Niabella yanshanensis: one gene and its partners. The protein of the gene in region 2 binds, or shares a complex with, the protein of the main gene of each other region. Links are inferred from orthologs where the notes say so. Each region holds a gene or a part of one and is shown on either strand. Other genes may lie near its edges.

Region 1 (8,564 bases), 2.2 Mb from region 2 along the record:
ATGGCGATAATATATATACGACAACGGCCCTTGTCCCTTCCCTGTCCTACTATTCCCTCAGAGAAAAAATTGAAGCCGGTATTATCTGTTGGGGCAGGTACGCATTCTTAAAAGAGAAAGATTCCTACTCTGGTGCGGATGACCATATTGTATAGGGATATGGCGGCCTCTCGCTTAATGGAGCTGCAGGAGTTGCTTATTTTATAAATAAAGCTATTTCCCTGGATGCGTTAATACAGTACTCTAATAACCACCTGAAAGAAATATCAGGTGCAAATGAAAAGCAAACAACAAACGCATTTGGCCTTATGGTCGGTATTTCTGTATTTCTTTAATTCAAGCTGTTTTTCTGAAACCATAAACAGGCCTGCTGCAAACCACATTCCCGGCATCTAGGATTTCTGGCGATACAGGTATACCGGCCATGCAGGATCAACCAGTGATGGGCTTTATGAATAAGCGAAGCATCAATATTTTTAACCAGCTCTTTTTCAACTGCCAATGGTGTTGAAGCTTTTTGCGATACAAGACCTATTCTCTTACTCACCCGAAACACATGGGTGTCTACAGCCATATTCGGCTGCTTCTCTACTACAGACGTAATTACGTTAGCCGTTTTACGCCCTACCCCCGGTAACGTAACGAGTTCGTCAACCGTCATCGGTATCTCCCCGTTAAAGTCACTCTCTACTTTTTGTGCCATCCCTACCAGATGCTTACTCTTGTTATTGGGATAAGAAATACTCCTGATCAATGGGAATACATCTTCGGCGGTTGCCTTGCTCAAACTCGCGATGTCGGGATACTTTTCAAATATAAAAGGGGTCGTAAGATTTACTCTTTTGTCGGTACATTGAGCCGACAAAATTACGGCTACCAATAGTTGATACGGATTATCATATACTAATTCTGTCTCCGGCTCGGGCATATGAACCGAAAAGTAATCCACTACAAACTGGTAACGTTCTTTTTTTGTCATCCATTAATACTTTATTGATAAGAATAAAGATAGTATTTAGTGCAACTGAACAACAAGTTGCTTCATCATTATAGCAAATAATTCTACTGTTATGAAAAAGTTGATGGTTGCTGCATTATTATCATTGGCTCTCTTTTCACTTTTGTCCTGCTCTGTGTCAAAATCTGCGTTTGATACTACCAGGATAAAAGCAGGTATGAGCAAAAAAGCAGTAATAGAACAGCTGGGCAAGCCTTACAAAACAGAGTTCTTTACCAATAACTACAGCGAGGTTATTGAACGCTTGCAATATATAAAATTTGTTCTCGGAAATCCCTACGAAGTACATTACCTCGAATTCAGGAACGATAAGCTTATTTCACTAACATCTCCTCCGCCCGTCTCGAATCAAAGAGACCATCACACTAACGAGCTGCAGCCTTAAACAGCCAGGAATCTTCCACTGCTTTTACGGTTACTGCTGCCCCTGCAAAAGCTGCTGCTGTAATATTCGGTTGCGCTAATGCTACTTTAATTTTCTTTGACTGCAGGGTAACTTTTCCCTGCATCAGCAAAAATATTTCTGCGGTCGCAATATCTACTACTATGGATTCACCTTTTTTTAGCTGGTAAGAAGTCAGGGTAAAGTCTTTAACAGGCGCTTTGTATGATTGTACAGATTTTCCTTTCGCCGGCTTCAGTATTTTAGGATGTGTTGCCTCACAACGGGTGTGTTTCAAAAGCTCCACCGTGTCTATATGTTTTGTAGTCAATCCGCCACGTAATACATTATCACTGCTGGCCATAATTTCGACATTCTGCCCTTCGAGGTAGGCATGTGGTACACCGGCATCCTGGAAGATGGCCTGGCCTGTTGTTAAATGTACCAGGTTGAAGAAGTATACCGAGAAAATTCCGCGGTCAATAACACCCGGCCTTCCAAACGTTAAAGCAGCCCTTGCCGCCCAGAAGTCTTCATTACTTTTTTCAAGCTGGCCATTTTGATATAACGGAATGATACGTGCCAACAGTGATTGCAATAAAGTATTCACTTCATCCTGCGGCATTTCCATTGACATTTTATATAACCCCGCATAGCCTTTCTTTTTAAAAACGGCCTTGAATTTTTTCAGCTCTTTCACTTTATCCAATACAGATATCAGCTCCTCTTCCGGCTTAAACCCATGCAAAAGGTAAAACTCACTCATCGCCACCATCAACTCCGGCTTATGATTTGCATCTTTATAATTCCTGTCAGGTGCTGTTAATGGCACTCCTGTCTCATTTTCTTTTTCAAAATCGATAGCAGCCTGCGCTTTGGAAGGATGTACCTGTATCGACAACATATCTTTTACATCCAGCACTTTTAAAAGATAGGGCAGATTACCAAAACGTTTTAATACGGTTGAACCCAGCGTGGCGGCCAGGTCTTGTTCAACATAATCCCGTAGCAATACCTGCGTTCCATTGGCAAGTGTTATTTTACAATCTGCCTGCGGATGCACACCCAGCCAGTACTCGGCAAATGGTTCGAGGTTAGGATTTTCAATTTGTAATAAGGACGGAATATAAGAAGTGCCACCCCAATCGTAATGTTTAATACTCCCGGCTAAAGACGCTAATTGTTGCATAGAAATATTTGTAGTAAATTCAGGTAAAGATAAGCATGGCTATTCATAACGACATCGGCAAAAATGGAGAATCTCTCGCTGCTGCTTATCTGCAAAGCAAAGGTTACTCCATTGTATGTAAAAACTGGCGGCACTCCTATTATGAAATTGATATCATTGCCAATAAAGGAAAAAAGCTACATTTTATAGAGGTAAAAACGCGCAGCTCTGAATTGTTTGGCCACCCCGAAGACAGTGTAACCAAAAAGAAATTCAGATTTCTTAAAAATGCCGCGGACGAATACCTTTATTTAAATCCGGGACACCAATGGATTCAATACGATATTCTGTCGATCACGTTTCAAAAAGATGGCTCCCCGGAATATTTCCTGCTGGAAGATGTATTTCTTTAAATTGCAGAAGCCACTGAGAAAACCGCCTATTGTGTTGTGTTTGAATGAAATTTTATGTAGGTTTGTTTCCTTTGAAACTCACTCAAAATAATAAACGAAAAAACATGAAATTTTTAAGCATTGCCTGCATTGCCGCCACCATGGCCCTGATCAGTTGTAAGGATGGTGGTAAAGAAGTAGCTTCCGCGCCTTTCTGTTCTGACACCACCTGCCTCACAGAGCCTATTAAATTTGAATCCGAAGCTCCAGGCAAGCCTTTTGTCCGTATCAATTTTAAAGATTGCCAGATTGATTCTATCCATTGGGAAAAAGGCGGCATGGGCCTGATCAAGGACATTATTTTCAGCGAGTTTATACCCAACACTGTTAAACCGTCCAAACAGTTTATCAGCTGCGATATTGTTGAAGGAAAATATGCATGGCTTAAATTTAACGATTGTGCTACCGGACGTGGTTTTCTAATTAAACTCCCCTTTGAAAAAGCCGGAGGCAGCACCGATAAATACACCAGCGCTATCAACAATTTTGATCCGAAGTTCAAATTAGAAGATGGCCTTGTGGCTTATTACGATAATACATTTATTTACGTTGTAGACATCACTACGGGTCAAACCGCAAAACAATTGCTGACAGACCAGGGGGTAACCGATATTGACTACAATAACGTACATGGCCTGATTGACTCCGTAAATATCACCAAATCTAATATTTACGCCAAACTCAACGTTGATAAGAAAGAAGTAATCCATAATAACCCACTTACGTTTAAGTAAACAATGTGGGAATCTTATAAAAAAGGATTTAAGGTTTATCTGCAATTAGAAAAATCCCTTTCAGATAATTCTACAGAAGCATATTTGCGGGACCTGGATAAACTGGTACAATTTCTTGAAATAAAAAATATAAAAAAAAATCCTGCAGCTATTACGCTGCAGGATTTGCAGTTTTTTATACAATGGATTGGCGAACTGGAAATGACAGCTACCTCGCAGGCCCGTATTATTTCAGGTATCCGGGCCTTTTACAAGTACTGTATTTTAGAAGATATAGTAGCTGAAGATCCTACCCTTTTGCTGGAAGCGCCTAAAACCCGCCGGACTTTACCCGATGTACTAAGCTTCTCGGAGATCGAGAACATTATCGCGCAAATAGACCTGAGTAAACCCGAAGGCGGCCGCAATAAAGCCATATTGGAAACCCTTTACAGCTGTGGCCTACGCGTCAGCGAAGTAGTTAACCTGCGCATATCGCAGCTATACCTGGATGTAGGGTATATTCGGGTAACCGGCAAAGGCGATAAGGAGCGACTGGTACCCATTGGCGACGCTGCTACTAAGTATATCAATATTTACAGGCAAAACATACGCAACCTTATTTTAGTAAAAACAGGCAATGAGGACATTCTTTTTTTAAACAAGCGGGGACAAAAACTCACCCGTGTGATGATCTTCCTGATCATTAAAGACCTGGTTCAAAAAGCCGGGATTAACAAAACGGTGTCCCCCCATACATTCCGGCATTCGTTTGCTACTCATTTAATAGAAGGCGGAGCCAACCTGCGCGCCGTTCAGGAAATGCTGGGGCACGAAAGCATCACTACCACCGAGATCTACACACACCTGGACAAAGAATTTCTACGTAAAACACTGGAGCAGTTTCATCCTTCTTTCCGCTGATTTATTTTTTCGAAACGCTTAACCTTTCAGTGCGTTATATGTTTTACTGTAGCATGTAGCTCATTGATATTTGCTACTTTTATCAAGTCAAAATAAAAAACAAACCACACATGAAAAAAATTGTACTGTCTGTTGCATTCTTCTGCGCATTGTCTTATGCCAATGCACAAATCAAAATGCCCGCTCCCAGCCCGGCGCAAACGGTTAAGCAGGAATTCGGATTATCTAATATCGAGCTTTCTTACAGCCGCCCCGTAAAAAAAGGAAGGAAAATATTTGGCGACCTGGTGCCTTATAACGCGGTTTGGCGCACCGGGGCCAACGGAGCCACTACCCTTACTTTTGGTGATAACGTAGTTATCGGGGGTAAAGAAATTCCTGCCGGCAAATATGGGCTGTTAAGCATTCCTGGCGCCGCCAGCTGGACGCTCATTATAACAAAGCAAACTGACGTTACCAGCCCAGCAGCTTATAAACAGGAACAGGATGTAGTAAGAGTAGCTGCCAAAGTAAAACCTTCCGGTACAAGCGTTGAAAATTTCACCATCCAGTTTGACAATATTCAGCCCGAAAGCTGCGACCTGATCATCAGCTGGGACAAATCAATCGTTACCCTGCCTATCAAAACTAATGTGGATGCGAAGATCATGGCTTCAATCGAAGAGTCTATGAAATCTGATAAACCTGCTTATTTTCAGTCGGCCTTTTATTATCTCGAAAGCGGCAAAGACCTGAAACAGGCTGAAACATGGTTCGCAAAAGCAGTGGAAGCACAACCCAACGCTTTCTGGATCCGCTACCAGCAGGCGCGCGCTTTAGCTAAACTGGGTAAAAAAGCAGAGGCAAAAGAAGCAGCATTAAAATCAAAGGAATTGGCCAATGCAGCCAACAACCAGGATTATGTAACTTTAAATAACAAACTGATCAGTTCATTAAAATAGATCACCCATGAAAAAGCATCTTTTGTTGTATCTGTTAACATGCTTTACGCTGACCACTATAGCTCAGGCTCAGAAAGCATACACGTTAAAGTTTAATCCGCCTGACGAAAGCCAGTATGCAGTGGCATTGGTTAGCCAAACCAAAATGATCCAAAACATCATGGATCAGAATATGGACATGAATATGGATTATAACCTTAACAGTACGTATAGCATCGCTACAGAAGGCAGTAATAAAAAGCTGACCCTTGTTTATGACAAATTCGATATGAATATGCAGATCATGGGACAGCAGGTGAAGATGAGCAGTGAAGATACTGATACCACCAATGAGGCAAGTGCGGCTTTCAGAGCGCTGAAAGGTCAAAGTATGTCTCTATTAATGAACGAATATGGTAAGGTACTCCGAATCGAAGGTGCGGAGGAGATGCTTAATAAAATGGGGGGAGCAGGTCAGCAACAGGAAGCCATAAAGGGTGTGGTTGGTGAAGACGCTTTAAAAAATATGATTGAGCAATCTTTTGGTTTTTACCCAAAGACCCCGGTTAAAGCAGGCGAATCCTGGTCAACGGAAATGAGTTTGAAGCAACCTTATATCATTGCCGGGTCGGCCACCTACACATTGGTAAAAGTAGAAGGCAAGAAAGCATTCATCGATTTTACAGGTAAACTGTCTACAGACAGCAGTGCGTCGATGACCTCTAATGGTATAGAAGTAAACTTTGCTATTGAGGGAACATTTTCCGGGAGCTCGGAAGTTGATACTGACACAGGCATACCGCTAAAATCCGTTATACAACAAAAGATGAAAGGCAATATAGAAGCAGGAGGTCAAAAAATACCTATGGCAGTAAGTTCCGACATCACGATGACTACGGCGCGAAAGCAATAGTTATTATGACAGGCATAAAAATGGGCTTCGATGATCGAAGCCCATTTTTTATTAGCAGTATAAGCATATATTACATTGCCAGACTGCTTATTTCTTTAATTGAAAAGTTTCCAGAAATTTAGTATTGAAGTTACCATTAATGAAATCTTCATTTTTCATTAACTGTAGGTGGAAAGGAATCGTGGTTTTCACCCCTTCAATTACATATTCACTTAAGGCCCTGTACATCGTGTCAATAGCCTCTTTACGGGTACGGGCAACAGTAATCAGTTTGCCAATCATTGAATCATAGTAAGGGGATATGGTGTAGCCGGCATAAACATGGCTGTCTACCCTTACACCATGACCACCTGGTACATGCAGGTTGGTAATCTTACCCGGAGACGGACGGAAGTCGTTGAACGGATCTTCTGCATTGATACGACATTCAATACTATGCATATGAGGGAAGTAATCGTTGCCGGATATTTTTTCACCCATCGCAATTTTGATCTGCTCTTTGATAAGGTCAAAGTTGATTACTTCTTCTGTAACGCAATGCTCTACCTGTATACGGGTATTCATTTCCATAAAGTAGAAATTGCGATGTTTATCTACCAGGAATTCGATGGTACCTACACTTTCGTAGCCGATAGCAGCAGCCGCTTTTTTGGCCGCTTCCCCCATGGCAGCGCGCAGCTCATCGGTCATAAAAGGAGAAGGAGATTCTTCTACCAGTTTTTGGTGACGCCTCTGAATAGAACAATCGCGCTCACTCATATGACACACATTGCCAAACTGGTCGCCGGCAACCTGTATTTCGATGTGACGGGGCTCTTCAACAAACTTCTCCATATAAATACCGTCATTCTTAAAAGATGCTGCAGCTTCCATCTTAGCGGTGTCATATGCTTTCTCCATTTCGCTCTCGTCCCAAACAATGCGCATGCCTTTACCGCCGCCGCCGGCTGTAGCTTTTAAGATAACCGGATATCCTACTACTTTAGCTAATTCTTTCGCCTCTTCTATACTTTCCAGCAAACCCTCGCCGCCGGGCACTACAGGTACACCCGCTTTGATCATGGTTTCCTTAGCAGTGATCTTATCCCCCATTTTATTGATCATATCTGCAGTAGGACCAATAAATTTAATATTGCTCTTGTTACAGATATCAGCAAATTTTGCATTTTCAGCCAGGAATCCATAGCCTGGGTGCACCGCATCGGCATTGGTAATTTCAATGGCTGCCATAATATTCGGGATATTCAAATAAGACTCGGAACTGGCCGGACGACCAATACAAACCGCTTCATCCGCAAATTTTACGTGCAGGCTTTCGCTGTCGGCAGTAGAATATACAGCAACCGTTTTAATACCCATTTCCCGACAGGTTCTTATAATGCGTAAAGCAATCTCACCCCTGTTGGCTATTAATATCTTTTTAAACATAATTTTTTAATGTGCTAATATGATAATGTGCTAATACGATAATGATACCGCACATCTATTTATATAAAAAAACTAGGAATATAACTAAAAGGATTTTTCTTTCTGGATGTCGACAGAATCTTATTCAGAATTTTACCAATCTCCTCCAATTTTATGAGTAAGTCAGATGCTGAAGGATATTCTTTCGAGTAATCGCATAATGTAAGCCAGTACTGGGCTTCATCTGCTTCCTTGGCAGATATCTTGATCTTATGTATAAAGTCTGCCTTGCTTTCAGAATTCTGAGCTTCAAATGCATTGGCTCCAATAGAAGTTCCTGATCTAAATAACTGCTTACTTATTGCAAACTTTTTGTCCTGGTCCAATTTGCCACAGTAATCAATAATTAATAAAGAAAACTCGAAACTCAGCTTTAGGATCGGATTTTTCTCTATAAGGTCTTTTTGCATAAACCATTTTTTTGATTAGCATATTAGCAAATCAGCTCATTATCGCATTATTATGCTGTCTCCACTTCAAACAAAGGCTGATCGAACTCAACCGGAGAAGCATCCTCAACTAATATTTTCACGATCCTTCCGCTGATTTCACTTTCTATTTCGTTAAACAACTTCATGGCTTCTATTACGCACAATACTTTTCCGGG
Region 2 (2,997 bases):
GGTTGAGTCCTTTCCAGAGCTGGTAAGTAAATTCTGTATCACTGGAAATAATATGATCACTGATGTATTCTAATGACGGCTGGAAAAAATTACCGGTACGGAAGGTTAATCGATCGCCCAGCTTGAACATAAACTGAACCCTTAAAGAATTTCGTATGGTTTGATAATTGATAACAGCAGTGTCGCCCTGTATAATGCGGCTGGTTTCTCCGATCATACCATTGCTTACGTTGAGCCATAGGTTAGGCTTATTGATAAAGTTATAGGCAATACCAATCCCCGCTTGTCCCTGTGCTTTAATATTAAGTGAGTAGCTGGTTGTATAATTGACCAATCCCCAGTAATAGAAGTCAGTAAAATGGCGATACAGGTTTACATTACTGGATAAGGTAAAATCATTATTGGTAAGCTTTTCGGGGTTCATACCATAAATCCAGGAAGCTGAAGAATTTAAAACCGTACGTCTTTTTCGAACATTGAACTGTGCATTGTTATTAAAGAGATAATTGGATCCATCTTTTGTTTTATTAATCGAACCTCCGGATGTGAGTTTTACAAGCCTGGTAGTACTATCAGTAAATTGTGCCTGCAGCTTAAACTGGATAGCTATTACGATGAATAGGATATAAAGTTTTTTCATGTACATGTTGAGGGTGATCCGGTAAGATATGACCGGGGACTAATAAAAAGGAATACAACTGTACTGTTGCGGATATATCGCTAAGGTAGGGAATACTATTTTAAGAAGCGCTTCATTTCACGCTCCACATCTTTTTGTTTAATGCTTTCTCTTTTATCGTACAGCTTTTTGCCTTTACCTAAACCCAACTCTATTTTAATAAAGTTCCGGTCGTTCATAAATATCTTAAGCGGTACAAGGGTATAGCCTTTTTCTTTTAACTTGGCCTGTATTTTCCTGATCTCCCTCTTTTGAAGCAGGAGCTTTTTATCTCTGTCTGCATCATGGTTGTTGACCGTGCCATGTGAATAGGGGGAGATGTGCAGGCTCTTGATCCATATTTCACCTTTGTGAATAATACAATAGCTGTCATTAAAACTGGCTCTGCCTTCGCGCAGGGATTTAACCTCTGTCCCCAGCAATACCATTCCCGCCACATAAGTATCATCAATAAAATACTCATGAAATGCAGAACGGTTCTTTATGGAAATGGGTGAAGCCAAGGGGTAAGTTTAAGCGTTTAAAGTTTACAAGTTGAAGGATGGAAAACCTGTTACCCCGTAAACCTATCAACCTGTTAACTCGTTTTAATTTCTGAAAAGCCGGATAACGGTTCCTATCTTTTCTTTTAAAACTTTACGGTTTACAATAAAGTCAAGGAATCCATGTTCTAAAAGGAATTCGCTTCGCTGAAAACCTTCCGGAAGATCTTTTTTGATGGTTTCTTTAATAACGCGTGGACCTGCGAAGCCTATCAGCGCTCCGGGTTCCGCTATATTCAGATCTCCCAACATAGCAAAGGAGGCAGATACGCCACCAAATGTAGGGTCGGTTAATAAGGAAATATAAGGTAACTGGGCATCGCTTAACTGAGACAGCTTACCGCTGGTTTTAGCCATTTGCATCAGCGAAAAAGCACTTTCCATCATACGGGCGCCTCCGCTTTTATTAATGACCATATAAGGTAGCTTGTGTTTGATACAATAGTCTACCGCACGGGCGAATTTTTCTCCCATAACGCTACCCAGCGACCCACCAATGAATTCGAAGTCCATACAGGCAATCACCATTTTTTCGCCATCTACCAAACCAACGCCCACGCGTATTGAATCATTCAGGCTGCTATTGGACCAGATATCTTCCAGCCTTTTTTTATAGGGTTTCAGGTCAGTAAAGCCTAACAGGTCTTTGCTTTTAATATTGGTAAAAAGCTCTTCGTATTCGTTATTGTCGAACAATACTTCGTAGTACTGATAGCTGTTCAGGCGATGATGATAATCGCATTTAGGGCATACATATAGTTGCTCTTTGAGCTCAGCAAAAGTAGAAATATAGTTACATTCAGGACACTTGGTCCATAAACCTTCCTGTGTTTCCTTCTTCTCAGACGTTTTTGTTAAAATGCCTTTCTTAATCCTGCGGAACCAGCCTGTTTTCTGGTCCTTTCCCTGTTCACCCGCCAGATCGGCATCAAAATCTTCTATCTCCTCAGCCATAAGTAGATAAATATATTTTTAGATAAGGTACAAACGTACATAATTTTTTTCAGATGAGGTGAAGTGTGGAAATTATGCCTTTTCGTACTTACTCGTACCGAAGGGCCTCGATGGGATTGAGTTTTCCTGCTTTTATCGCCGGGTACAACCCTGCCAGCAAACCTACACCACTACAAATTAAAATGCCATATAATACCCATCCCCAGGGCACCACAAATCCTGTACCTAATACAACAGCAAAACTATTGCCAACCAAAATGCCCAGGATGATTCCGAAAATGGCTCCCAGTATGCTGATGATCACTGCTTCGAGCAGGAATTGCTTTTTTACCACTTTACTTTTACCGCCAATTGCTTTTATCAGCCCTACCTCTTTAGTGCGCTCTGCCACGCTTACCAGCATAATATTCATAAGCCCTATGGCGGCCCCTATAAGAGTGATCAGTCCTATTACCGTGGCCGATATAGTCAAAAAGCCCAGACTATTCATAGCCCTTTCTACCATGCTATCGCTTTTGTCCATCACAAAATTGCTTTCTTCGGTGATCAAAGTTTTTCTGACTCCCCTGAACAGCGCTTCGGCTTCTCCCATAGCTTCGTTCATTTTATTGATATCATCTACCTTTACCGCAAGTACGTAGGAAGTATTATTACCGGCAAAATTCTTAGCGAGGTTGCGGTAACCTATGATGGCCATATTATCCCTGCTAAAGCCAAACGTAGAACCACGGCTGTCCAGCACGCCTAAAACCAGGTAGGGGAGATTATTGATACGTACGGTTTTTCCTACAGCCTTGTCTGCTGCCTCATCGAAAAATTTTT
Region 3 (8,534 bases), 210 kb from region 2 along the record:
GGTAGTGCAAAATCCCATCTCCTGCAGGTACTGTTTTACACCAGCGGGGCTACCTTCTGCAAACAAAGAAGTGATGATGTCTGTGAACTTCAGGTGTAAAGGCAATGCTTGCGAAAATTCACCTGCGAGGCAAAGACGTATCATGTCTCCAAACTCTTTGGGATAAGCGTTAGCTACCACCGATATAACTCCTTTGGCTCCCAGTGCGATCATGGGTAGCGCAATAGGATCATCTCCGCTGATCAGCATGAACCCGGCTGGTTTATACTTCATGATATAATTGAATTGCTCAAAACTACCCGAAGCTTCTTTTGTAGCAATAATGTTTTTACAATCATTGGCAATCCGAACGGTAGTTTCAGCGCTTACGCTCTGGCCGGTACGTCCCGGTACATTATACATGATTATCGGTAAAGGTGCTACAGCGTCAATGGTTTTATAGTGCTGGTATAATCCTTCCTGACCTGGTTTATTGTAATAAGGCGCTACTGAAAGAATGGCATCGTATCCATCCAGTTTCATGGTTTGAAAAGCATGAACTACTTCTCGTGTGTCATTGCCGCCAATACCCGCTACCAGGCCAATGCGACCCGCAGCTTTTTCCTTTACGAAATCGAACAACTCCTGTTCTTCTCCACGTGTAAGGGTAGCACTTTCGCCTGTAGTACCTGCTACAACCAGGTATTCTATTTTATTTTCAATCCAGAAGTTGATCAGGTTTTCGAGTGTGGCCCAATCAAAATCGCCATTAGATGTAAAGGGAGTTACTATTGCAATACCGGTGCCGGTAAGTTTTTGTTGTAAAGACATTTTAGTCCGAAATTTGAGATGATAGGTGATAGTTGACAGATAACGGATATACATCACGTATCTAACATAACTTAATTGGTTTTATTTTTCAGTTGAAGTGCATGCTTTTAGCTTCGGCAGATAATCAGTTTAAAATGATAGCGCCAACGGGTGTAAGGATATTGTATCGCGGCTATCCCGTAAACTACTATCTTTCATCTGTTACTACACTTCTTCCCAGAAGCCCATTTTGCTGAACTTTTCTATACGGGCTTCAACACGTTTCTCAGGTTTCATATTCTTTATTTCTGCGAGACCTGCTAATATTTGCTTCTTTAAATTTTGAGCGGCCAGTTCATAGTCCCAATGTGCTCCGCCATCAGGCTCGGGTATAATACCGTCTATAAGGCCAAACTCTTTCATTTTAGTAGAAGTGAGTTTTAGTTGTTCTGCCGCTTTCATTTTATAGTCCCAGCTACGCCAGAGAATGGTGCTGCAGTTTTCGGGAGAGATAACCGTGTACCAGGTGTTTTCCATCATATACACTCTGTCGCCCACACCTATGCCTAATGCTCCGCCACTTGCGCCTTCGCCAATGATAATACATATTACCGGCACTTTCAAACGCATCATTTCGTAAATATTGCGGGCAATCGCTTCGCCTTGTCCCCGCTCTTCGGCTTCCAAACCGGGGAAAGCTCCGGGAGTATCGATCAATGTAATAACCGGTTTATTAAATTTTTCGGCCAGCTTCATCAAACGCAGGGCCTTACGGTAACCTTCAGGATTTGCCATACCAAAATTGCGTAACTGGCGCTTTTTGGTATTAGATCCTTTTTGCTGGCCAATGATCATTACTGTTTGACCATCTAAAGAAGCAAACCCGCCTACCATGGCTTTGTCGTCCTTAATGTTACGGTCGCCATATAATTCCGTATAGTTCTCCGTCATCAGCTCAATATACTTATGTGTATAAGGTCTGTCCGGGTGCCGGCTTAATTGTACACGCTGCCAATCGGTAAGATTATGAGTGATGGTCTTACGCGTTTCATCTACTTTATTTTGAAGCTGCTCTATCTGGCCGCCTAGATCGATGTCCGTTTTCTTTTCTCGCTCAGTAGTTAATTCAATTTCGTCCAATAAATCCTTTATTGGTTTTTCAAAATCAAGGAACTGCCTGTTTGCATTTTGGGGCATAATCAATGCTTTTATATGAGGCGGCTAAATTAATGATTATTTAGCAATACCGGGAGTTGTAGTGGATAACTGTAAAGGGGCGCTGTTTTAAAAGTCGTTTTTTGCGGCATGAGGAGCTGATATTTCGATAAATTGTTAGGTGGCAATGGAATGAAGACGCATTAAAGTGAAGGAAATATAGTGATGGTGGTATGGTATGAATTTTACTTTATTTTCGCGGCCCGTTGATAAAACGCAGTGCTTTTTTGCAGCAGGCCGAAGTAGCTCAGTTGGTAGAGCAGCTGATTTGTAATCAGCAGGTCGGGGGTTCGACTCCCTTCTTCGGCTCATAAAAAAGGCTGGTAAAGTGATTTACCAGCTTTTTCGTTGATGAGGAACTTTAGAATTTATCTTATTTGTCCGTTACCCTCCAGTATCCATTTTTCTGTTACGAGCTTTTCCAGGGCAAATGGCCCACGGGCATGTAGTTTTTGTGTGGAAATGCCGATCTCTGCTCCCAGGCCAAACTCTTCACCGTCCGTAAATCTTGTAGACGCATTGGTATAAACTGCGGCTGCATCTACTTCGGTAACAAAACGTTCGCAGGCTTTTTTGTTTTTGGATACAATGGCTTCTGAGTGTTTGGTGGAGTATTCGGCAATATGGTCCAAAGCCTCATCAATATCCTTAACGGTCTTTACAGCACATTTCAAAGACAGGAACTCCCTGCCGAAATCTTCCGGTTTTGCTTTGATTAAATAGGGGTAGCCTTTTAAGTTTTTATAAGATACAGCATCTGCGAAAATTTCAACCTCATACTTCTCAAAAGCTGGCTTTAATAAATAAAGGAAATCGGTGGCAATGTCTTTGTCTACCAAAATGGTATCTGCGGCATTGCAAACCGAGGGTCTGCTTACCTTGGCGTTTACCGCAATAGCTACTGCTTTTTTGAGGTCGGCGGTCTTTTCTATATATACATGACAAACGCCTGCGCCTGTTTCAATAACCGGTACCAGGCTGTTCTGACGAACAAAACTGATCAGGCCTTCAGATCCCCGCGGTATCAATACATCCAGGTATCTGGTAGCCGTAAACATTTCCTGTACTACTTCCCGTTGAGGGGGTAGCAGGCTTACCGTGTTTATATCCAGGCCAAATTCTTTTAACGCTGTTTGTATAATGCTGATAGAAACTTTGTTAGTATGCTGTGCATCGCTGCTACCCTTTAATATACAGGCATTCCGGCTACGTAAGCAAAGTGCCGCAATATCATAGGTAACATTGGGTCGGCTCTCATAAATGGCGCCTACTACTCCCAGTGATACCGCTACCTTTTTAAGCCGGATACCATTGGGTAAAGTTCTTTTAGCAAGAACGGTTCCTGTAGGATCGGGGAGTAGCGCAATGTTTTTAATAGCATTGGCAATATTTTTAAGCCGCTCGCTGTTGAGCATTAAGCGGTCGTTCTTAGGATCGTTCGGTTCTTTTGCCGCCAGGTCTTTTTTATTGGCTTTTAAGATAGCCGCTTCATTTTTGAGAATACCATGGGCAATGGCTTGCAATAAGCCTTTTAATTGCTTTTCCGGCAGTTTTTGTAAAGCTATTTTAGCTTTATTGGTTTTGATGAGCGTTGTTTGTATTGACATGTTGATGGTTCTTATATGGTATGTACCTTTTGCGAAAGTAGGATTGATTAGTTTGTTTAATTCTCCAGTATATTTACTGGGGCTACAAAGATTGAGCAGTGTTCTGTTTAATTGGCTAATGCTCTTCCCTCTTATATAGTTTTTCGAAGTATTTACTTCGTTTCAATATCGGCTGCCGAAGGCCGGTCTGGCAAATTATTATACGGTATTTTGGGGGTGAAGTTGCTCATTTTGATAAGAGTAATTTTTTACACTCGTTTTTACAACGAGTGTAAATTTATGCATTTTTAGCCCTCTTTTTTTTGCTTCGTTTTTGTTATTTTTTTTAATATTAAACCAACACTATATCGTTAGCATGTGCAGCTACAACATTTTTTTCCTTTAGTTGTTTCTTTAATTCAGCGCTGCTTAATTTGGTTTTGGCAATGCCAATAATGATATCATCCTCACCCATTAATTGCACCACTTCACCAATCGCAAAACTCCCTTCAATGCCTGTAATTCCCACTGTTAATAAACTCTTTCTTTCTGCTACAGCTTTTGCCGCTCCTTTATCGAGCTTGACGTTACCCAAAGTGATGGATCCGCTGGCCAGCCATTTCTGCCTGTTTTTTAAATTGGATTTTTGCGCATGAAACCAGCTGCCTGTTTTTTTATTTAAAGCATCTGTAATAGGAGACGCAGATTTTAGTCCGCACATGATTACATGGATACCTAAATTGGTGGCCAACCTGGTGAAGGTTAATTTTGATAGCATCCCACCCAAACCAAATTCAGATTTTTCTCCCTTTTTTACCAACCCCAGAACATCTTTGTCTATGGCTTTTATTTCAGGGATGATCTTTTTTTCTCCATTTAAGAAACCACCCACAGAGGTACATAGTACTAATGTTTCGGCATCAAAAGCAATCGCCAGTAAGGTGGCTAATTCATCGTTGTCGGAAAATTTCAGTTCGAGGTCGCTGATGACATCGTTTTCATTCACAACAGGAATAACATTGTGCGACCAGAATGTATTAAAGGTGTCGCGCAACTGTAAAAACTGCTTCCGGTTACTGAAATGTGATCGCTCACACAAAGCCTGAGCTACGGTAAGCCCGCTCCTTTGGAAATAGCTTCTGTATAGTTGAATCAGTATGGGATTGCCTATGGCGGCTGCTACCTTACGTTGAAGCAGGGTGCCCTTATAGCCCGAAAGATATTTTTTACCGCTACTAACGGCTCCGCTACTCACCAAAACGATCTTGTAGTTGGTATGGAGGTTACCTATGTCGGTTACGATCTTCTTAATAACAGCTTTATTAATATTGCCGTTCGCGTTGGTGATAACTGCAGAACCCAACTTTATCACTAAAACCTTTTGCCTCATAAAATTAAAATGTATGCAAATTTAGTATACTACATCAAAATTGCAGGAATATCAAGTAAGTACAGGACAGAAAACCTGCCGGGAATGGTATTACTGGATTAATTTTTCCAGCACATAATAGGTAATAGGGCAAAACTCGCTGTTTTTTAAGGTCAGGGCCTGGCGTTTGATCAGCACATCCTCGTCGGTATACGGAAAACGGGCACAATCGGAGGGGCGCTGTTCGTATATATTGCAGGTATTGTCTGCGGCAAGGAAAGGGCAGGGGGACGATTTTACTACAAAATCACCATCTTCATCCACACGGAGATAAGTATCTATAAAAGCGCTTTCTTTCATGCCCAGATGTTTTGAAATGCGCTTTACATCCGGTGTTTTAAAGCGGGGGGAATAATTTTTACAACAGTTGGCGCAGCTAAGGCAATCTACCTGTTCAAAAGCTTCTTCATGAAGGGCTGGTAAAGATTTCAACACTTTATTTTTGTCGGTCCTTTTCAGAAACTGTTGGTACTGTTTACGATGTTCTTTAGATCTTTTTTCCCAGTTCTGAAGTATATCTTTTGCCATTATTGATTGCTTTGTTCCAGCTCTTCCTGTTGTCTCATCTGCTCGCTGGTTTGACGGCTGCCATTATGGCTCCATCCGGGTGGTCCAAAAAGATAACCTAACTTTTGTTTGAAAGTCAGGTTTTTTTGTTTCAGATCTTTAAAGATATTGATCCATTCGTAAAATACAATGGTAAATGCATTTTCTTTCTCCATAGGAGTGGTAAGGCCATATTTGATGGGTTGATATGATGCTGCAGGCAGCTCTTTTTGGAAGGTTCCAAAAATTTTGTCCCAAATGATCAGGAACATACCCATATTTTTATCGAGGTATTTGGGATTAGAGCCATGATGCACGCGGTGATGTGATGGCGTAACAAAAATATATTCCAATATCCCCAGGTTGCCCACTTTTTCGGTATGTATTAAAATTCCCCAGATCTGGGTAGCAGAGTATATAAAAGCAATATCTATCGGATGAAAGCCCAGCCATGCGATAGGAATGAAGTAGACAAAGCGGTACAGGGGCTCTAAAACTGATGACCTGAATCCTACGGTAAGGTTGAATTTGGGAGACGAGTGATGGGTGAAATGGGTTGCCCAGAATAAACGGCATTCATGATCTACCCGGTGCAGCCAGTAATACATGAAGTCCTGGAACACTAATAACGTAAGCCAGTACAGCCATGGTGCTTCAATAGGCGCCACTAGCCGGTGGTTATAAAAAAACAGCAATACGACGCCTATGTACACAGAACGAAAGGCCAGATCCAGTCCGCCATTTAATAGCATCAGGTAGATATTCTGAACGGTATCCTTAAAAGAATAGGTATTCTGTTTTCTTAAGTGACTAAAAATCAGTTCTATACCAATTACAACCATATATAAGGGCGTCGTCAGTAAAATTAACAGTTGTTCTTTGGCTGTGTCCATAATGGGCGCAAAGATAAATAAGTTTATATTTTGGTATTCAGGCTAATCTGCTAACGGTTACATTAATACAAAACAAAATACTTATGCACATGTTATGTGTATTATGGCAGATGGTCAATCGTATGCACAAAAACAGCTGATAAATTACCATTACCTTTGCACATCCTCCGAAGGAGCCTCCAAGGGAGTTCTGCTGATCTTCGGTCAAAAATTTTAATTTCTACCACACTATGAGTATTTTAGAACTCCAGTCAAAAGAGTTTGCAAAAAGGCATATCGGGCCTAATGAAGCTGAAACCCAAAAGATGTTGCAGGAGACGGGGTTTAGCAATTTGGATGGCTTAATTGAGAAGACTGTACCTTCCGGTATCCGGATGAAAACTGCGCTTCGGATTCCAAGGGCCATGAGTGAGCATGAGTATTTGAGGCATATCAAGAACGTGTCTCTTAAAAACAAGATTTTCAAGAACTATATCGGGCAGGGATATTACGGTACCATTACACCCTCGGTTATTTTGCGTAATATTTTTGAAAACCCGGGCTGGTACACGCAGTATACTCCCTATCAGGCAGAGATTTCTCAGGGCAGATTGGAAAGTCTTTTAAACTACCAGACTTTAGTAAGCGACCTGACGGGATTACCGCTGGCCAACGCTTCTCTCCTGGATGAAGCAACAGCCGCTGCGGAAGCTATGGCCATGTTCTTTAACCTAAAAAACAGGCAGGACCATATTGAGAGGCCCCGTTTCTTTTTAGATGCGGCAACTTTTCCCCAAACGAAAGATGTAATTCATACAAGAGCTATTCCTTTTGGTATTGAAGTGATAGAGGGAGATTATAAATCGGTAACGATCGATGAAACTTATTTTGGCGCACTGGTACAGTATCCCAATAACGTAGGTAGCATTGAGGATTACAGCAGTTTTATCAGTGCTGTTCAGCATATTGGCGGGCATGTTGTGATGGCAACAGATCTGCTGGCGCTTACTGTTTTAGCCGCTCCGGGGGAGTTAGGCGCAGACGTAGCTATCGGCTCCGCCCAAAGATTGGGTGTACCCCTGGGTTATGGGGGGCCGCATGCAGCTTTTATGGCGGCAAAAGATGATTTTAAGAGGGTAATGCCCGGCCGCATCATTGGTGTTAGCGTGGATGCTCAGGGTAACAGAGCGCTGAGAATGGCTTTGCAAACCCGCGAACAACATATAAAAAGAGAAAAAGCTACTTCAAATATCTGTACTGCGCAGGCATTGCTGGCCAATATGGCTGCCATGTATGCCGTTTATCATGGTCCGGCAGGACTGAAAGCAATTGCTGAAAGAATTGCGATATATGCGCAAACGGTGGCCGCAGAAATAGAGGCGCGCGGTTTTGAGCTGGTTAGCGAATATTTCTTTGATACTATTGTGGTAAAAGCTTCAGATATAGCAGCTATAAGGCAAAAAGCCGAAGCTCAGAAGATCAACTTCAGATATATTGGTGATAACCTGGTAGGTATTTCAATTGATGAAACAATTATTGTGGAGGATCTGTTTGATATCATTAACTGCTTTGAAAATGATACAGATCCCGTTGCTTTTGATATTAATGCCGATTCAGGCACCTATCGTCTTCCAGAAGCATTGATCAGGAAGTCGTCCTACCTGACTCATGCTGTTTTTAACACACATCACAGCGAAAGCCAGATGATGCGTTATATCAAATACCTGGAAAACAAAGACCTGTCTTTAAATACCTCGATGATATCCCTGGGAAGCTGTACCATGAAATTGAATGCGGCAACCCAAATGATGCCTTTAAGCTGGTCGCATTGGGCCAGTATTCATCCTTTTGTCCCTGTGGATCAGGCGGGTGGATATAGGGAGTTGGTTGATAACCTGAGTAAATATTTATGTGAGATTACGGCCTTTGATGCCTGTAGCCTTCAGCCCAACAGTGGAGCGCAGGGCGAATATGCCGGTCTGCTTACTATAAAGGCATATCATGAAGCACAGGGCAATCCGCATAGAAATGTGATGTTGATCCCTATATCTGCACATGGTACTAACCCTGCATCTGCGGTTATGGCTGGTATGAAAG
Region 4 (8,621 bases), 2.2 Mb from region 2 along the record:
CGCAGCTCATCGGTCATAAAAGGAGAAGGAGATTCTTCTACCAGTTTTTGGTGACGCCTCTGAATAGAACAATCGCGCTCACTCATATGACACACATTGCCAAACTGGTCGCCGGCAACCTGTATTTCGATGTGACGGGGCTCTTCAACAAACTTCTCCATATAAATACCGTCATTCTTAAAAGATGCTGCAGCTTCCATCTTAGCGGTGTCATATGCTTTCTCCATTTCGCTCTCGTCCCAAACAATGCGCATGCCTTTACCGCCGCCGCCGGCTGTAGCTTTTAAGATAACCGGATATCCTACTACTTTAGCTAATTCTTTCGCCTCTTCTATACTTTCCAGCAAACCCTCGCCGCCGGGCACTACAGGTACACCCGCTTTGATCATGGTTTCCTTAGCAGTGATCTTATCCCCCATTTTATTGATCATATCTGCAGTAGGACCAATAAATTTAATATTGCTCTTGTTACAGATATCAGCAAATTTTGCATTTTCAGCCAGGAATCCATAGCCTGGGTGCACCGCATCGGCATTGGTAATTTCAATGGCTGCCATAATATTCGGGATATTCAAATAAGACTCGGAACTGGCCGGACGACCAATACAAACCGCTTCATCCGCAAATTTTACGTGCAGGCTTTCGCTGTCGGCAGTAGAATATACAGCAACCGTTTTAATACCCATTTCCCGACAGGTTCTTATAATGCGTAAAGCAATCTCACCCCTGTTGGCTATTAATATCTTTTTAAACATAATTTTTTAATGTGCTAATATGATAATGTGCTAATACGATAATGATACCGCACATCTATTTATATAAAAAAACTAGGAATATAACTAAAAGGATTTTTCTTTCTGGATGTCGACAGAATCTTATTCAGAATTTTACCAATCTCCTCCAATTTTATGAGTAAGTCAGATGCTGAAGGATATTCTTTCGAGTAATCGCATAATGTAAGCCAGTACTGGGCTTCATCTGCTTCCTTGGCAGATATCTTGATCTTATGTATAAAGTCTGCCTTGCTTTCAGAATTCTGAGCTTCAAATGCATTGGCTCCAATAGAAGTTCCTGATCTAAATAACTGCTTACTTATTGCAAACTTTTTGTCCTGGTCCAATTTGCCACAGTAATCAATAATTAATAAAGAAAACTCGAAACTCAGCTTTAGGATCGGATTTTTCTCTATAAGGTCTTTTTGCATAAACCATTTTTTTGATTAGCATATTAGCAAATCAGCTCATTATCGCATTATTATGCTGTCTCCACTTCAAACAAAGGCTGATCGAACTCAACCGGAGAAGCATCCTCAACTAATATTTTCACGATCCTTCCGCTGATTTCACTTTCTATTTCGTTAAACAACTTCATGGCTTCTATTACGCACAATACTTTTCCGGGCGTAATAATATCTCCTTCTTCTACGAAATTTGATTTATCAGGCGATGGTCTGCGATAGAAGGTTCCTATCATCGGGCTTTTAACAATGGTATTATTGCTTGAAGGCTCCGCTTTTACTTTTTCAGCAGAAGCTGCTGCTGCCGGAGTTTGGGGTGCTGTTATTTGTGCAGGCGCTACCTGAACCGGTAAACTCTGAACAGGAAAAGGAGGGGCTGATACTACCTGTGTAATTGCCTCCTCTTTTTGCTTGATTGTTAATTTAAAATCTTTCTGCTCTATATTTAATTCTCCGATATTAGATTTATTGATCATCTTGATCAATTCCTGAATTTGCCTAAAGTCCATACTTTTCAATTTGACAGCTTTGGGGGTTAATACAATTTTTTGTGTAACAGCGCTCGAAACGAACATCTAAGGTAAGTAATCAATAAGACTAAACAGCAGATTTCTGCTAATTTTTGGCACTGTAGGGCCATAATTAAAAATGGCCCACAACCTGTACCGATCAGAGCCATTTTAAATATCCTTACAATTAGTCTTTTACGCGTTCTACGTACTCGCCGGTCTTGGTGTTTACTCTTATCAGCTCTCCTTCGTTCACAAATAAAGGCACGCTAACGGTAGCACCAGTTTCAACTGTTGCGGGTTTTAAAGTACGTGTAGCGGTATCCCCTTTTAAACCGGGCTCTGTGTAAGTTACCAGCATAACAATTTTATCAGGCAATTCCACGCTTACAGGCTGTTCAGTTTCAGTGTTAATAGCAATGGATACCTCCTGGCCTTCTTTTAAAAACTGCGGTGCATCAATCAGGCTCTCAGCTACACTCATTTGCTCAAATGTGCTGTTGTCCATAAAGTTGTATCCGGTTTCGTCCTGGTAAAGATATTGATACGCTCTTTTCTCCACTCTAACCGGGAAAATATTATCTCCGGAGTTCCAGGTTTTTTCGATTGTTCTGCTATTGTCTACACCTTTCAGTTTTGCCCAAACTTTTGCAGCTGCACGAGCTGTTTTGTTTTCGCCAAACTCAACTACCGAGTAAAGGCTACCGTCCAGTTTGATGATCATGCCACGGCTGATATCTGCAGTATTTGCCATTATAATTTTTTTTAGGGCGCAAATATAGCATTTTTCAATAGCCCTCTGTAATTAATCGCAGTTTATATAGGTATAGAGATATAAGAAACAAGCTTGGACATCATATTAAATATAATTATATTTATATAATTTCAACAGTTTTTTAAATTTTAATAGAATTATTGTTATGTTTACAATTAATTAGTATTTATTTAATATGAAAATTAAGTATGCAATTAGTAAAAACAAAGTACGAAATCCGCAAACAATATCAAATTGAATATAAATACTATACGAATTCATTTTAAACATTTTTCAAACTTTAAACTAGCGTCAATGAAAGGAAAACTTCTTTTAGCAACCAAAGCTCTTTTCATCTCTACTGCAATTTTTGCACAAACAGAACCAGAAACGGAAGAACCCAAAGGCGAATTACAAATTAACGGATCGGTTGATGCCTACTATCGCTACAATTTCGCCAACGCTAAGTCGGCAGGCGCGTTTAACAATAAGACCAGCTTTACCAATTCTCAAAATTCTATCGAACTGGGAATGGCTTCTTTAAAAGCCAGCTACACCAAAGGAAAAGCCGGCGTAGTAGTAGATCTTGGATTCGGCACCCGGGCTACCGAATTCTCGTACGCAGAGTCGGGCATTTTACAAGCTGTTAAACAAGCTTATGTAACTTATAATCCAACAGATAATATCAGGATATCAGCAGGTAAATGGGGAACTCACCTGGGCTATGAAGTATTGGACCCGCAACTCAACCGTAACTATAGCATGAGCTATATGTTTTCCTACGGGCCTTTTTCACATACGGGTTTGAAAGCAGACTTTACGTTAGGAAACGGATTCGGGCTTATGGCCGGTGTTGCCAATCCAACCGACTTCCTATCGGCTTCCTTCGCAAAAAAGAATGCCATAGCACAGTTTAGCAAAACATCGGAGCATGTGAATGCATTTTTAAACTATGTGGGAGGCAAAGACACTGCAGGCAACAACATTAACCAGATAGGCCTTACGGCAACAGCTAAGATCAGTGATATGTTTTCGCTTGGTTATGATGGAACCGTTAAAATGATCGACCCTGTAGGCGGCGGTTCGGGCAAATGGTGGGGATCAGCTTTATACTTAAACCTTGACCCAACTGAAAAATTTGGCATCACACTAAGAGGTGAATATTTTGACGATAAAGATAAAGGTCTTGTTTTTGGAACCTATGGAGATGTAGATCCCAAGGGAACTTCAATAACACAGGCTACCTTATCGTTTAACATCAAACCGGTTAGCGGTCTGGCTATTATTCCTGAGTTCAGGATCGATAGCGCCAAAGACCCTATATTTAAGAAAAATGATGGTAGCGATACCAAAAGTGCTGCATCTGTCCTGGTGGCTGCAGTATATTCATTCTAGTACTTTGTTTTACACTGCTTATAGAAAAAAACCTCCTGCGAGCAGGAGGTTTTACTTTTTAAATATCGATGGCGCAGTTGACCCATTCACCGTCAAATGACGCATTATATTTTTTGTAAAAATTGATAGCAGGCTCGTTCCAGTCCAACACCTGCCAGCACATTCTCCTGAGTCCTTTTTTACGGGCTTCGTCAATCAATGCCTCGAATAACAGCTTTCCTATTCCTTTCCCTCTCATCTCTTCGGTAACCAATATATCCTCGAGGTACATAGCCTGGCCTTTCCAGGTAGAAAACCTTATATAATATAAAGCGAAGGCTACTATCCTGCCCTCGTATTCGGCTACAAAGCCCCACCAAACAGGATTGGCTCCAAACCCACTTTCCGAAAAATGGTCCAGGCTTACCGTAACTTCCGCCGGAGCCTTTTCATACTCGGCCAACTCCCGCACCAATTCTAAAATGCGTGAACAATCAGGCGCTTCCGCAGGGCGTATTTTTATATCAGATGACAAAGAGTAAGTAATAAGTAATGAATAATGAGTGATAATTAAATAACCCGGAACCTTAAACTACAAACATTGGCTTTAATATGCCCAGTCAATAAGTGTAGCACCCCAGGTAAATCCGCCACCGAAGGCCGCAAGTACCAGCTTATCGCCTTTTTTCAACCGGCTTTCCCACTCCCACAAGCACAAAGGAATAGTAGCTGCCGTGGTATTGCCATATTTTTGGATATTGATCATTACCTTTTCTTTAGGCAAACCAATACGATTGGCTGTCGCATCAATAATACGCAGGTTGGCCTGGTGCGGTACCAGCCAGGCAATATCATTACCGGTTAAGTTGTTTCTTTCCAGAAGCTCTGCACTTACATCAGCCATTCCTTTTACGGCAAACTTAAATACAGTCTGCCCTTCCTGGTAAGCGTAATGCTCCCGGTTGGCTACTGTTTCGGCGCTGGCAGGATAAGCGCTGCCACCAGCCTTCATCCTTAAGTACTGAGCTCCGCTCCCGTCACTTTTCAACAGGCTGTCTTTTATACCCAATCCTTCCTCGTTGGGCTCTAACAGGGCCGCGCCGGCACCGTCCCCGAAAATAATACAGGTAGTTCTGTCTGTATAATCAACAATGGCGCTCATTTTATCGGCGCCTACAACTATTACTTTTTTGTAACGACCGCTTTCAATCAGGGCCGTCCCCTGCGTAAGCGCGTACAAAAAACCTGAACATGCCGCAGACACATCATACCCGAAAGCATTAACTGCGCCTACTTTATGAGCTACGAGATTCGCTGTTGCCGGGAACACCATATCCGGCGTTACGGTTGCAACGATAATACAATCTACTTCGGTAGCATCAATGCCACGCTTTTCCAGCAATCCCTTCACAGCAGGCACAATCATTTCACTTACCCCTTTTCCTTCACCTTTCAATATCCTTCTTTCCTCGATACCAGTCCGGGTACGTATCCACTCATCGTTGGTCTCCACTATTTTTTCAAGATCGAAATTTGTTAGTTTATCTTCTGGAACATAGCCGTTAACCGCTGTGATTGCCGCTGTAATTTTGTTCGCCATTGCTTTCTTAAAAATATTTTGCCGAAGTACTCCTTCGGGGACGCCAAAGGTAGTGGAATTTATGATTTGTGATTTATGATTTGAAATTTGATATTTGACAAATGATCAGCTATTTAAAAGGAACATTTGTAAATATTACACCATCAGCCACGATCGTAGATATTGGCGGCATCGGATACGAGGTTAACATCAGCCTTAATACCTATTCGAAAATACAAAACCAGGAAAAAGGCTTATTGTATACACATGTTATTATAAAAGAAGATGCGCATCTCCTTTACGGATTTAGCGATATACAGGAAAAGGACATATTTTTATTATTAATAAGTGTCTCGGGTATCGGGGCCAATACGGCTCGCCTGATCCTGTCTTATATGAAGCCGGAAGAAGTAAGTTCCGCTATTTTACATGAAGACAGTAAAGCACTGGAGCGGATCAAAGGCATCGGCAAGAAAACAGCGGAAAGAGCTGTTTTAGAGCTCAAGGACAAAATAGGCAAACAGCATACAGATATTGTAATAACACCAGGTAAATCAACCGTATCTTCTGTAAAGCAAGATGCGCTCGAAGCGCTGCTGGCACTGGGCATCAACCGCCAACAGGCAGAACAAAACCTGTCGAAACTACTGCAGGCAGAACCTGAACTCGCTTTGGAAGACCTGATCAAGAAAGTATTGAAGGAATTGTAACGGGATGCGGGATATTAGATACCAGATATTAGATACCAGATATTAGATACGAGATGTATAGGGAATACGGGATAATAATAATTTCCCGCCGGGAGTTATCTATTATCCACTGCCTATTAACTACTCACTATTCCCCTTCACCTTATTTCCGCTTAAAATCCCCCCGCTTCCAGGCGTTGATAAATTCGGCCCAGGCTGCCGGGCTGAATATATTCATAGGCGGTATCTGTCCCTGGTAACGGGCGCGTTGAAATACGTTATTCAATTGCCGGTTGGTCATTTCCCGGCCATCCTGCGGCAATTTGGCTAAATACGCTCTTCTGGCTTCGGGGGTATTGGCCTTCCGGAGTATCTCCAATTCATCTTCCGCAATGGGGACGTTAACGAAATCCCTGGCAAACTGCTCCGGTGTTGGCCGGGGCCTGATAATTGCTACAGGCAGAAATGCAGTATCCTGTACCAGGGTTTTTACAATGCTATATTGGCTGCCTTTTAAAGTATCGGGAACATGGACCGAACCAGGCAGAAAGCTGACGTGCGAAAATTCGATCACATCGCCTTTTAGTACTGCAATTGAAAAAACGCCCTCATTATTAGTGATGGTTCCTCTTTTGGTTCCTTTTACGGTTACGCTCACGGCAGGAATTGCTTCCAGGCTATCAGCAGTCATGATCACCCCAAAAAGCTGAACCACAGAATCACGGGCTTTTTCAAATTGCGCGCTTGCCGCGGTTACCCCCATTAAAAAGCTAACTAAAAACAATATCTTCTTCACTGCGCCAAAATTAAGTACATGATTTTTAATAAAGACAACAATTTGGCTGCATAGGTGTTTAACTTTGGCATTTATATTTGAATTTAACATAAGCTTTAATAATGACGAAGGAAAAAGTATTGGATGCGTTAAAAACAGTATATCATACTGGCAATGAAAAAGATATTGTAAGCGCAGGTATTGTACAGGATCTGACTATCGAAAAGTATTATATTTCATTTAGCCTTATTGTTGACACCAACGATGCGGACCTCAGGTTAAAGCTTAAGAGTGAAGCCATTAAAGCTATTAAAGAACAGGTTAATAAAGACGCGATCATAAAAGTAGCATTTCAAAATAAGCCTGTGGCAGATACCGTTTATGAGCAGGAGCAAAACGCGCCCCTTTCGGGCGTAAAAAAGGTAATTGCGGTGATAAGTGGTAAGGGCGGTGTAGGCAAAAGCACGGTATCCGCCAACCTGGCACTGGCACTGGCAGAATCCGGCGCCAAAGTAGGCCTCATGGATGCAGATATTTATGGCCCCAGCGTTCCCATTATGTTTGGCGTACGCGGAGAGCGTCCCTTAATGAAAGATGTAAATGGCAAAGGAGTCATTGTTCCGCTGGAACGATTTGGTATCCGGCTCCTGAGCATTGGATTATTAGTAGATGAAAGCAAGGCCGTGGTGTGGCGCGGCCCCATGGCCAGCAGCGCTATCCGCCAGTTTGTTACCGACGTCGACTGGGGGAACCTGGATTACCTGATCGTAGACATGCCTCCAGGCACCGGAGACATACACCTTACCCTGCTTCAAATGATCAAAGTTTCGGGCGTTGTGATTGTAAGCACCCCGCAGGATGTAGCGCTTGCGGATGCTAAAAAAGGTATTGCCATGTTCGGCCAGGCCCAATTAAATGCAAGAATACTGGGACTGGTAGAAAACATGAGCTACTTCACACCGGCCGAACTACCTGATAATAAATATTACATTTTCGGCAAAAAGGGTGCTCAAAAGCTGGCCGAACAATACGAATTGCCCTTCCTGGGAGAAATACCTCTGGTGCAAAGTATCCGCGAAGGCGGGGATATCGGCATCCCGGTAATGGTAAGTGATGATGAAGTGAGTAAAAAAGCTTTCAGGGATTTGGCGAGCGAGGTAGAAAGCCGCGCCTGACAACATTTTTAGTAGTAGTTGTTTGCAAAAGATCGTACAGTCCTTCTTTTGCAAAAAGAAGCTGGCCAATTTTAAGATCAGACCAGCCTGGTTTTACCTGATAGGTGAAAACAGGAATTCCATTGTTTACTGCGCAATCAACATAGCAGGTATCAATGTTGTTTTCCGCTATAGCCTCTACATCTTTAAGCTGGTGTAAATGAGTTGAAATTAAGAATGAAGAAGGTTTAAACCGGGCTAGTCCATTGATTGTAGCTTTACTAACCTCAATAGCATCTTCGATATTGGTGCCTTTAAAAAGTTCGTCGAAAATGGCAAAACATCTTACACCTGCGATTGCCTTTTCTACGACCTCCTTCAATCTTACTATTTCCAGCATAAAATGGCTGTAACCATTCATCATATCGTCGTAATGATTGATAGAGACCGTAATCAAATTGTAGAACGGCGTTTGCACTGCAGTTGCAGGAACAGCCATACCGACATGTGCCAGGTAAACACAAATACCAATTGCTTTTAAAAAGGTAGA

The links.
Region 1: the proteins of accD (region 2) and accC are in contact, whole or in part, in a solved structure (PDB 8UXZ), measured with the Escherichia coli proteins. The link is inferred for Niabella yanshanensis from one-to-one orthologs.
Region 3: the proteins of accD (region 2) and U0035_RS07300 are in contact, whole or in part, in a solved structure (PDB 8UXZ), measured with the Escherichia coli proteins. The link is inferred for Niabella yanshanensis from one-to-one orthologs.
Region 4: the proteins of accD (region 2) and accB are in contact, whole or in part, in a solved structure (PDB 8UXZ), measured with the Escherichia coli proteins. The link is inferred for Niabella yanshanensis from one-to-one orthologs.

What each region holds. Positions count from the first base shown.
Region 1 is NZ_CP139960.1:4,302,118-4,310,681, reverse strand. What follows is about bases 5,749-8,564. They hold accC (acetyl-CoA carboxylase biotin carboxylase subunit), read right to left. Parts: upstream 7,919-8,564; coding sequence 6,578-7,918; downstream 5,749-6,577. Other genes in these bases: accB (acetyl-CoA carboxylase biotin carboxyl carrier protein), read right to left, coding at 8,418-8,564; U0035_RS17915 (four helix bundle protein), read right to left, coding at 7,978-8,367; U0035_RS17925 (DUF6263 family protein), read left to right, coding at 5,749-6,490. Also shown: U0035_RS17965 (hypothetical protein), read left to right, coding at 1-155; nth (endonuclease III), read right to left, coding at 332-979; U0035_RS17955 (hypothetical protein), read left to right, coding at 1,071-1,403; manA (mannose-6-phosphate isomerase, class I), read right to left, coding at 1,384-2,589; U0035_RS17945 (YraN family protein), read left to right, coding at 2,625-2,981; U0035_RS17940 (hypothetical protein), read left to right, coding at 3,086-3,754; site-specific tyrosine recombinase XerD, read left to right, coding at 3,758-4,657; U0035_RS17930 (DUF2911 domain-containing protein), read left to right, coding at 4,768-5,598; more of U0035_RS17925, read left to right, coding at 5,606-5,748. UniProt on the Escherichia coli protein: This protein is a component of the acetyl coenzyme A carboxylase complex; first, biotin carboxylase catalyzes the carboxylation of the carrier protein and then the transcarboxylase transfers the carboxyl group to form malonyl-CoA.
Region 2 is NZ_CP139960.1:2,074,887-2,077,883, reverse strand. The notes cover bases 222-2,997. They hold accD (acetyl-CoA carboxylase, carboxyltransferase subunit beta), read right to left. Parts: upstream 2,176-2,997; coding sequence 1,267-2,175; downstream 222-1,266. Other genes in these bases: U0035_RS08305 (ABC transporter permease), read right to left, coding at 2,264-2,997; smpB (SsrA-binding protein SmpB), read right to left, coding at 736-1,182; U0035_RS08320 (DUF481 domain-containing protein), read right to left, coding at 222-640. Also shown: more of U0035_RS08320, read right to left, coding at 1-221.
Region 3 is NZ_CP139960.1:1,854,815-1,863,348, reverse strand. What follows is about bases 1-2,786. They hold U0035_RS07300 (acetyl-CoA carboxylase carboxyltransferase subunit alpha), read right to left. Parts: upstream 1,987-2,786; coding sequence 1,015-1,986; downstream 1-1,014. Other genes in these bases: U0035_RS07290 (glutamate-5-semialdehyde dehydrogenase), read right to left, coding at 2,373-2,786; dapA (4-hydroxy-tetrahydrodipicolinate synthase), read right to left, coding at 1-810. Outside these bases: more of U0035_RS07290, read right to left, coding at 2,787-3,611; proB (glutamate 5-kinase), read right to left, coding at 3,943-4,980; U0035_RS07280 (YkgJ family cysteine cluster protein), read right to left, coding at 5,071-5,547; U0035_RS07275 (sterol desaturase family protein), read right to left, coding at 5,547-6,458; gcvP (aminomethyl-transferring glycine dehydrogenase), read left to right, coding at 6,689-8,534. UniProt on the Escherichia coli protein: Component of the acetyl coenzyme A carboxylase (ACC) complex. First, biotin carboxylase catalyzes the carboxylation of biotin on its carrier protein (BCCP) and then the CO(2) group is transferred by the carboxyltransferase to acetyl-CoA to form malonyl-CoA.
Region 4 is NZ_CP139960.1:4,294,898-4,303,518, reverse strand. Bases 1-2,873 are described here. They hold accB (acetyl-CoA carboxylase biotin carboxyl carrier protein), read right to left. Parts: upstream 1,747-2,873; coding sequence 1,255-1,746; downstream 1-1,254. Other genes in these bases: U0035_RS17900 (outer membrane beta-barrel protein), read left to right, coding at 2,816-2,873; efp (elongation factor P), read right to left, coding at 1,934-2,500; U0035_RS17915 (four helix bundle protein), read right to left, coding at 815-1,204; accC (acetyl-CoA carboxylase biotin carboxylase subunit), read right to left, coding at 1-755. In the rest of the region: more of U0035_RS17900, read left to right, coding at 2,874-3,895; U0035_RS17895 (GNAT family N-acetyltransferase), read right to left, coding at 3,954-4,409; U0035_RS17890 (beta-ketoacyl-ACP synthase III), read right to left, coding at 4,482-5,474; Holliday junction branch migration protein RuvA, read left to right, coding at 5,576-6,163; U0035_RS17880 (carboxypeptidase-like regulatory domain-containing protein), read right to left, coding at 6,306-6,938; U0035_RS17875 (Mrp/NBP35 family ATP-binding protein), read left to right, coding at 7,040-8,092; U0035_RS17870 (MutS-related protein), read right to left, coding at 8,055-8,621. UniProt on the Escherichia coli protein: This protein is a component of the acetyl coenzyme A carboxylase complex; first, biotin carboxylase catalyzes the carboxylation of the carrier protein and then the transcarboxylase transfers the carboxyl group to form malonyl-CoA.